One region of the Streptosporangium sp. NPDC049644 genome, then DNA from elsewhere that is predicted to be linked to it. Evidence: riboswitches for the same ligand, from Rfam matches in the RefSeq annotation. Region 1 holds a riboswitch; each other region holds the start of a gene.
The links. A riboswitch is a leader RNA that binds a small molecule or an ion and turns the genes downstream of it on or off. The one in region 1 is predicted to bind cobalamin.

Region 1 (2,192 bases):
CGGATGCGCAGGCCGCCGTATACCCAGCTCTTGTCGGTGCCGCGGGAGTAGGTCAGCGGCGCTTTGATCCGGTGTCCGTCGGGCGACCAGGCGGGCGCGGGTGCGAAGGTGCGCGGGGTCACCGGTCCCAGCTCGTCGGCGCAGATGACCGTGGTGCCGGGTGGCGGCTGGGCGTAGAGGCCGATGACCTCGGCTCTTTTGGGGCGAAGTCCGGATCGGTCGAGGTGGTCCAGGAGCGGGGATGGCGCCAGCGGACCTTCTCCGCTCGCAGGATCCGGCGGACCTGGCTGCGCGCGATGACGATGCCTTGGGCGCGGGCGGCGGCGGTCAGACTGTCCAGCGTCCACTCGGCGGGGCCGGCCTCCTCGTCTGCGGCCAGGTCCCCGGCCTCGTCGCGGACCAGCCGTCCGGGCGGAGTCGAGCGCGCCAGCGCGATGAGCTGCCCGCGTTCGAGCTCGGTGATGCGTGGCTTGCGGCCTGCCCCGGGCCGATCGCCCAGCCCGGCCAGGCCTTCGGCGTTGAACCGCTCGATCCGCTCGCGCACGGTCTGCATGTGACAGCCCAGCTTGGCCGCGATGGCACTGGTGCGCAGCCCTTGCCAGCTGAACACGATGATCTGCGCTCTCCTGATCCAGTCGGCCGGGGCATGACGAGCCCCGGCCAGCTTGCGGATCTTCCGCTCCTCTTCAGCGTCCGTCGGCGGACGCGCATGCAGCAGTTTCGGCATGACAATCCCCCTGAGACCATCATTACCCCCAGGTCAGCAGGGATCTCCGCCCTCATTCAGGAACGCAGCACTAGGCCCTCGACAGCCGGTTGCCGAAAAGAACGCGAGCCCTCCCGACGACGAGGACCAGGAGCACGCCGAGGTGCCGGCGTCTCGCGGCGCCGAGCTGGTCGACGCGATTGCCGAAAGAATCCGAGCCACCCGGGTAGGCCCAGGACATGAGCAAAGACAAGCCCACACCGTGGGACGAGGGCGCCAAGGCGCGCATCATGTCCAACACCGCGAAGAACCCGAACAGCCCCAGCGCCAAAAGCGACCTGGGCCGCAAGGCCCAGTCCGGCGCGGACAAGAACGCTCACCGGCAAGGCGGCAAGCGTCGCTGAGAATTGCCGAATTGTTCTTGTAAGGGGTCAAGGACCCGGCCCGGCCACAATCGCAAGCGGTGAGGTGATCAACTACCATACTCTCGGCGAACTGTTGCGAGGTGCCTTGCGGTCGCGAGGAGAATCGGGAAGCCGGTGTGATTCCGGCACGGGCCCGCCGCGGTGACCGGGAAGCCGCCGTCCACGTGCGAAGCACAGCCACTGGCTCGTAAGGGCTGGGAAGGCGGGCGGTCAGGCGTTGATCCGGGAGTCCGAAGACCGGCCTCGCGCCCATCGCCCCGCCAGGGGCACGACGCAGCGGGAGCCTGCCCATGAACAGCCAGCTTTACGATGTCATTCATCGCCGCCGCGACGTGCGAGGCCAGTTCACCGGCGGACCCGTGCCGGACGAGGTGCTGCACCGCGTGCTGTCGGCGGCTCACGCCGCCCCCAGCGTCGGGCTGTCCCAGCCGTGGGACTTCGTCGTGGTGCGCGACGCCGAGATCCGCGGCGCCTTCCACGACCACGTCCAGCACGAGCGGGCGACCTTCGCCGCCACCCTCGATGGCGAGGCCGCCCGGCGGTTCGCCCAGATCAAGATCGACGGAGTGCGCGAGTCGACGCTGTCCGTCGTGGTCACCTATGACCAGGACAGGGGCGGTCCCGCGGTGCTCGGCCGCCACGCCATCGCCGACGCCGGCCTGTACTCGGTGTGCCTGGCCATCCAGAACCTGTGGCTGGCCGCGACCGCCGAACGGCTCGGCATCGGCTGGGTGTCGTTCTACCGTGAGCCTTTTGTGCGGGACCTGCTCGGTATCCCCGTTCGGATCCGTCCGGTCGCGTGGCTGTGTCTCGGTCCCGTCACCCACCTCGAAGAGGCCCCTGATCTGGAACGGCACGGATGGCGGCGACGGCGCCCGCTGGCCGCCGCCATCCATCACGACCAATGGGGGACGAGCGGCCTCGGCCACCGTTAACTCACCCAACCTGACGCCACCATCGCCTCGAGCGCCCGACTGCTGGGCGCAGCCGCGCCACCATCTACTGACCATGAAATCTCGGCGTGACGATGTGCACGGGGCCGCTTCCAGTTCGTTGTTCGC
Region 2 (2,192 bases), on a different contig from region 1:
TGCGCCGCACCCCGGCGGCGCTGACGGTCGGCGGCCGGCCGGAGGGCGGTTCCGACCACGTGCTCTACGGCATGATCGGCAAGTGCCTCGGGGTGGACACCCGGTTGCTGGAGTACGCGGGGTTCCACGGTGCCGAGGACGCGGCCGAGGCGCTCCAGGTCGGACGGGTCGCGGCCCTGCTGGGGTCGGCCCGCGCCCTGCGACCCGAGATCGCCGCGGGCCGCCTGCGTCCCCTGGTGGTCTCCTCGGGCAGCCGGCTCGACGGGATCGACGCGCCGACGCTCCTGGAGGTCGAGGTCCGGCTGGAGTACAGCGACTGGTGCGGCCTGCTGGGACCCAAGGGCATGGGCCAGGCGGACCGGGACGCCGCGATCGCCCTGTGTGACAGGATCGACGCCGCGCCGCGCTGGCGCGCCCTGTGCGCGGCCAATGGATGGAGCCGGGTCTACCTCAGCGGTGACGACTTCCGTCAGTGGCTCTTCACCGAGACGGCCCGCACCCGCGGGGTGCTCCACGAGCTCGGACTGCTGAAGTCTTCCGACACAACTTGTTGGGGTAGTTGCGTCAGACGCCCCTAGATGTAGGATCCTGCTCGTTGCTGGTTCGCCCCGGGAGGGGCGAGGCAAGAGGGAACCCGGTGAGATTCCGGGACTGCCCCGCAGCGGTGAACGGGAACGAAAGCCGTCATGTGAGCACTGGGTGAGCCATGCCCGGGAAGCGACGGCCGGTAGGCACGCGCAGGGCGCCCGTGAGTCCGAAGACCTGCCGGTGACGTGATTGTCCAGGGCCTCGTGGGAGGGCCCGCGGAACGAGGCGGTCCGGCGTGCCCGGGATCGCTCGCGGACGCGTGCCCCTCCGGCGGAGCCACAGGGGGAAGTTCGAGCGAGCGAGGGACACCACGTGACACAGGTATTGGCGGAGACGGCGGCGGAGAGCGCGGGGAACGCGCCGGTCGATCGCAGGCAGGCCATCGACGAGGCCGCCGCCCGAGTGATCACCGACCCCGAGAACTCCAGGGTCGCCGCCGCGCTGCTGGCCGAGCTGATCGCCGACGAGGCCGCCGAGCACGGCGTCCGCGACTTCTCCGAGTCGGTCGCCGCGACGCACGAGGCGGGGTTGATCGCCGACGGGCTCGCGGAGTTCGTGGCCGCCCATGCCGGGGTCCTGGACGCGCTCATCGAGCCGGACGCCGACGCCAGATTCGAGTACTTCGGTCTGCGTACCGTCTACGACCGCTACCTGCTGCGTCACCCGCGCACCCGCAAGGTGCTGGAGCGCCCGCAGCACTTCTTCCTCCGGGTGGCCTGCGGCCTGTCCGAGACCGTCGAGGAGGCCGCCGAGCTGTACGCGCTCATGGCCACCCTGTCCTACCTGCCCAGCTCGCCCACGCTGTTCAACTCCGGCTCGCGCAGACCCCAGCTCTCCTCGTGCTTCCTGCTCGACTCGCCCCGCGACGAGCTGGAGGCCATCTACGAGCGCTACGGGCAGGTCGCGCGGCTGTCGAAGTACGCCGGGGGCATCGGGATCGCCTGGAGCCGGATCCGCTCGCGGGGCTCGCTGATCCGCGGTACCAACGGCCATTCCAACGGCATCGTGCCCTGGCTGCGCACCCTGGACGCGAGCGTCGCCGCGGTCAACCAGGGCGGCCGCCGCAAGGGCGCGGCCTGCGTCTACCTGGAGCCCTGGCACGCCGACGTCGAGGAGTTCCTCGAACTGCGCGACAACACCGGCGAGGAGGCCCGCCGCACGCACAACCTGAACCTGGCCAACTGGATCCCCGACGAGTTCATGCGCCGGGTCGAGGCCGACGGCGTGTGGTCACTGTTCGACCCCAAGGAGGTCCCGCACCTCACCGACCTGTACGGCGCCGCGTTCGACGACGCCTACCGGGCCGCCGAGGCCGAGGGCCGGTTCACCGCGCAGCTCCCCGCCCGCACCCTGTACGGCCGGATGATGCGCACGCTCGCGCAGACCGGCAACGGCTGGATGACCTTCAAGGACGCGGCCAACCGGACCTCCAACCAGACGGCCAGGCCGGAGAACGTCATCCATCTGTCGAACCTCTGCACCGAGATCCTTGAGGTCACCAGCGACGCCGAGACCGCGGTCTGCAACCTCGGCTCGATCAACCTGGCCGCCCACCTGTCTCCGGGCACCGAGGAGGGGATCGACTGGGCGCGGCTGCGTGCGAC
Region 3 (2,192 bases), on a different contig from region 1:
TGTCGACGTAGCCGCCGGGCAGGGCGAGCCCGCCCCGGTGTGGTTCGACGTCACGGCGGATCACCAGCAGGCCGTCGTCGACCGGCAGCACCATCACCGCGACCGGCAGCGGGTTGAGGTAGGAGGTGTTCCGGCAGCCGGCACAGGTGCGCGGCCAGGACTGGCCGGGGGTGAAGGCCGCACCGCAGAAGGAGCAGTGCGAGTTCCTGATCGTCACGATCGTGAGACTAGACCAGTCTCCCGTACGGAGGGGCTGACCCGCCATCCAGGCCGAGCCGAGCTGCCGGCGGTCCGCGCGAGCCAGGTGCGGGTGCTGGACGGCCCGGCGTACTCCAACAGGTCCGGGCCGCGCGTGGTACGGGGGCCTCGCCCAGATCCTCCACAGTGTGCGCGCCGGTGCTCCCGTCGAACGCGGGGAGGCACGCCGAGTCTGACAGGGGGTGCGCTCTTTGTCGTTGATGGGTGGTGTGCGAGCATGGTCGGCGTAGGCGAGCGCGGAACGAGGAAGCCGGTGTGAATCCGGCGCGGTCCCGCCACTGTGATCGGCGAGCGAATCCCGACGAAGCCACTGCCCGCGAGGGTGGGAAGGCCGGGACGAGCCTCGACCCGAGAGCCAGGAGACTCACGCGGTCGCCTCCTCGCAGAAATTGGGGCGGATCTCCCCAAGAGAGGAACGGCGATCGCCATGCCTGGACCTCGGCCTACCGGCCCTGGGCATGCTCGGCGTGCCGGACTCTCCTGGTGACCCGGCCTCCCAACCGTCGCGGAGGCCGTCGAGGAACGGCGTCCGCGGCCCGCCTTCAGGAGAGCATGCATGGGCATCCCCCGCTCGATCACCGCAGCACTGCTCGCATCCTTATTCGCCGTCGCCGCCTGTGGCACCCCGGAGGCGGCCACGCCTGCGGCCCCGGCGGCCGAGGGCCGCTGCGTCACCGATTTCGACGCGGGCCGGGACTACTTCCCGGTCAAGCAGAAGGTGGAGCACGCGACGAACTTCACGTTGACCTACGCCAAGAACTATCAGGTCCTCACCGTCAAGCAGCCCGCCCCCGGCGCCAAACCGGAGACCTACGTGCTGGTGCGGTGCGGCACTCCGGCTCCCGCGCTCACCGGTGAGCTGGCCGCAGCGGTCACCGTCGAGACCCCGATCGAGCGATTGTTCTCCGCTTCGACGACCCACCTGCCGTTCATCACCGACCTGGGCGTGCTGGAGCGGCTCAGCGGCGTTTCGTCGGCCGGGTACATCACCTCGGCTCAGGTGCTGGCCCAGGTGAAGGCCGGGAAGATCACCGAGTATGCCAAGGGGCAGGAGGTCGACACCGAGAAGGAGATCGCCGCCAAGCCGGATGTGCTGATGAGCGGCGGCACCGAGGACAAGTCCTACGGCCCGCTGCGTCAGGCCGGGATCAAGGTGGTGGCCAACGCGGAATGGCTGGAGTCCACCGCACTGGGCCGCGCCGAGTGGATCAAGGTGATGGCCGCGCTGACCGGTACCGAGGCCAAGGCCGGCGAGGTGTTCGGCAAGGTCGAGGCCGACTACACCGCCCTGGCCGCCAAGGCCAAGGCGGCCACACCGGTCACCGTGCTACCTGGCCAGATGTATGAGGGGCAGTGGTCGGTGCCCAACGGAGGCAGCTACGTCGCGGGACTGATCAAGGACGCGGGCGGCACCTACCCGTGGGCGGACACGCTGGGCCCCGGCAGCACCACCCTGGACCTGGAGGCCGTCCTGTCCAAGGCCAAGGACGCCAAGGTGTGGCTCGCCAACGTGAACGAGTGGAAGAGCCTGGCCGATGTGGAGAAGACCGACCCGCGTTATGCCAAGTTCGGCGCGTTCGAGTCCGGGAGCGTCTGGTCGGCGAACAGGACGCTCGGGCCTGGGGGCGGCAACGACTTCTACGAGCGCGGCGTCGGCCACCCGGACCTGATCCTGGCCGACCTGGTCGCGATCTTGCACCCAGACCTCGCGCCCGATCACGCCTTCACCTTCTACCAGCAGCTGACCAAGTGACGGCTCCGGCCCTCCCCGATGTTCCGGAAGCGGCCCGACGCCGCCGGAGCGTCGTCCTGGTCGTCATGGGGATCACGGTGCCGCTGGCGTTCGCGCTGGCGGTCCTGCTCGGCTCGACTTTGATCCCGCTGAACCAGGCGCTGTTCGCGCTGTTGCGTGGCACCGGCGCGGATCCGGGGGT
Region 4 (2,192 bases), on a different contig from region 1:
TCCGCCACCGCCACCGCGAGCTGCGCCGCCGTCTGCAGGCCAAGCAGACCAAGTCCGCCAAACGGCTGTTGAAGCGGCGTCGCCGGGCCGAGGCCCGGTTCGCCGCGAACACCAACCACATCATCGCCAAGCAGATCGTGACCGAGGCTGCACGCACCGGGCAAGGCATCGCGCTGGAAGACCTTCAGGGCATCCGTGACCGGGTACGGCTCCGCAAGCCCCAGCGGGTCACGCTGCACTCGTGGAGCTTCCACCAGCTCGGCTCCTTCATCGCCTACAAGGCCGCCCGCCAGGGCGTCGCCGTTGTCCACGTCGATCCGGCCTACACCTCGCAGGCCTGCTCATCCTGCGGGCACGTGGACAAGAGGAACCGGCCCGGCCAGGCGACCTTCTCCTGCACGTCGTGCGGCTTCGCTGAGCACGCCGACGTCAACGCGGCCCGCAACATCGCCTCGCGCGGGGTGGCGGGCTGGGCAGTGAGTCACGCTGCCGACGACGCGGCCTGAACCGTCGAACCCATCGACGGCGAGGAGCTGCATGCTCGGTTGTTTACGGCCGAGAAGCTGACAGACCTGATCAAGGGCGCCTGGTGATACCGGTGCCACCACGTGAGTCATTCGAGGGCTGCCGGTGACGCAGCCCGCGCGGTGCGTTCCGCTGGAGAGATGGGGGACACCCGACTGGAACGGCGTCCGCGGTGCCGTGACAGGTCACCCCACATTGACGGCCCGCTCTAAAAAAGGTTACATTGCGGACGATTTCGCGGTGGTCCGAGGGAAGTCCGGTGAGAAGCCGGTGCGGTCGCGCCACTGTATCCGGAACGTGAGTTCCGGGAGCCAGGTTACTTGGCCGCCGCGTCCTCACATGTCGGGACGCGTCATCCCCAAGGAGGCTACTCATGCGTGAGCTGTCCGTTGCTCAGCCCGTTCCCCTCTCCCACCTGGCCCGCTGGCTCGTGGCGGTTCCGCTGCTCCTGCTGGTGGCCTACCTGGTCACCTTCGACCAGGGGGTGGTGTCGCAGGCGGGCGACTATCTGCACGAACTCATGCACGACGGGCGCCACCTGCTCGGCGTTCCCTGCCACTAGACGCGCGCCGTGATACGTACCCTGCTGCTCCGCGGCCTGCTCGTCGGGCTGGTCGCCGGCCTGATCGCCGCGGCGTTCGCCTACCTGCTGGGCGAGCCGAACATCGACCGGGCCATCGCGCTCGAAGAGGCCGCCGCCCACGCCCAGACCGAGGTCGGGCACTCCCACGGGGAGGAGGCCCTGGTCAGCCGGTCCGGCCAGCAGGCCGGGCTCTTCCTCGCCCTGGCCCTGTACGGCATGTCCGTGGGGGGTATCTTCTCGCTGGTCTTCGCCGGGTTGCGCGGCCGGATCGGCCCCCGCTCCGACACGGTGCTGGCCGCGATGATGGCCGCCACGGCGTTCGTCGCGATCGTGCTGGTGCCGTTCGTCAAGTACCCGGCCAACCCGCCCGCCGTCGGTGACCCGGACACCATCGGCAGCCGGACCACGCTGTACCTGGTCCTGGTCGCCATCGGCCTGCTGTCCGTGGCGGTGGGCGTGGCCTGCGCCCGCAAGGTGCCGGCCAGGCCCTGGCTCGCCGGCGCGGCCGGTTTCCTGGTCCCCGTGATCGTCACCCTGCTCGTGCTGCCGGCGGTCAACGAGGTGCCCGACGGCTTCCCCGCCCAGCTGCTGTGGGACTTCCGCGTGTCCTCCCTCGGCACCCAACTCGTGCTCTGGTCGGCCATCGGCGTCCTGTACGGCATCGCCGTGCAGCGCGTCGTTCGCCGTGACGCGCTCGCGGCGGCCCCGAACTGAACGTTCGGCGGGCCGGACACGTCAACAGGATCTCGCAGAAAGAAACCTCGTGATCGGTGCCTATCCGTTCAGCGCCGTCGTCGGCCTCGACGACCTCAAGCTCGCGCTGATCCTCAACGCGGTCTCGCCACGGGTGGGCGGTGTGCTGGTCCGGGGGGAGAAGGGGACCGCCAAGTCCACGATCGTCCGCGCGCTCGCCGCACAGCTCCCCGCGGTCAAGGTGATCGCCGGCTGCCGCTTCTCCTGCGACCCGGCCGAGCCGGATCCGGCCTGCCCCGACGGCCCGCACGGCGCGGGCGAGCAAGGGCAGGAACGTCCGGCCGTACTTGTGGAGTTGCCCGTCGGCGCGTCGGAGGACCGGCTGGTCGGC

Region 2: linked by a shared signal. The riboswitch ahead of AB0J58_RS26310 (ribonucleoside-diphosphate reductase subunit alpha) and the one ahead of bluB (5,6-dimethylbenzimidazole synthase) in region 1 are both predicted to bind cobalamin.
Region 3: linked by a shared signal. The riboswitch ahead of AB0J58_RS15800 (ABC transporter substrate-binding protein) and the one ahead of bluB (5,6-dimethylbenzimidazole synthase) in region 1 are both predicted to bind cobalamin.
Region 4: linked by a shared signal. The riboswitch ahead of AB0J58_RS05110 (CbtB-domain containing protein) and the one ahead of bluB (5,6-dimethylbenzimidazole synthase) in region 1 are both predicted to bind cobalamin.

What each region holds. Positions count from the first base shown of each region.
Region 1 covers NZ_JBFAOJ010000045.1:35-2,226, reverse strand. The annotation lists gene AB0J58_RS24145 (transposase) at 1-122, opposite strand, end outside; gene AB0J58_RS24140 (helix-turn-helix domain-containing protein) at 119-727, opposite strand; gene AB0J58_RS24135 (hypothetical protein) at 946-1,110, shown strand; cobalamin riboswitch at 1,193-1,392, shown strand; gene bluB (5,6-dimethylbenzimidazole synthase) at 1,422-2,066, shown strand.
Region 2 covers NZ_JBFAOJ010000052.1:7,019-9,210, forward strand. The annotation lists gene AB0J58_RS26305 (tripartite tricarboxylate transporter substrate-binding protein) at 1-578, shown strand, start outside; cobalamin riboswitch at 583-785, shown strand; gene AB0J58_RS26310 (ribonucleoside-diphosphate reductase subunit alpha) at 901-2,192, shown strand, end outside.
Region 3 covers NZ_JBFAOJ010000023.1:14,960-17,151, reverse strand. The annotation lists gene AB0J58_RS15805 (NUDIX domain-containing protein) at 1-217, opposite strand, end outside; cobalamin riboswitch at 449-645, shown strand; gene AB0J58_RS15800 (ABC transporter substrate-binding protein) at 815-2,011, shown strand; gene AB0J58_RS15795 (iron ABC transporter permease) at 2,077-2,192, shown strand, end outside.
Region 4 covers NZ_JBFAOJ010000006.1:86,692-88,883, forward strand. The annotation lists gene AB0J58_RS05105 (transposase) at 1-506, shown strand, start outside; cobalamin riboswitch at 736-868, shown strand; gene AB0J58_RS05110 (CbtB-domain containing protein) at 899-1,087, shown strand; gene AB0J58_RS05115 (CbtA family protein) at 1,097-1,822, shown strand; gene AB0J58_RS05120 (putative cobaltochelatase) at 1,872-2,192, shown strand, end outside.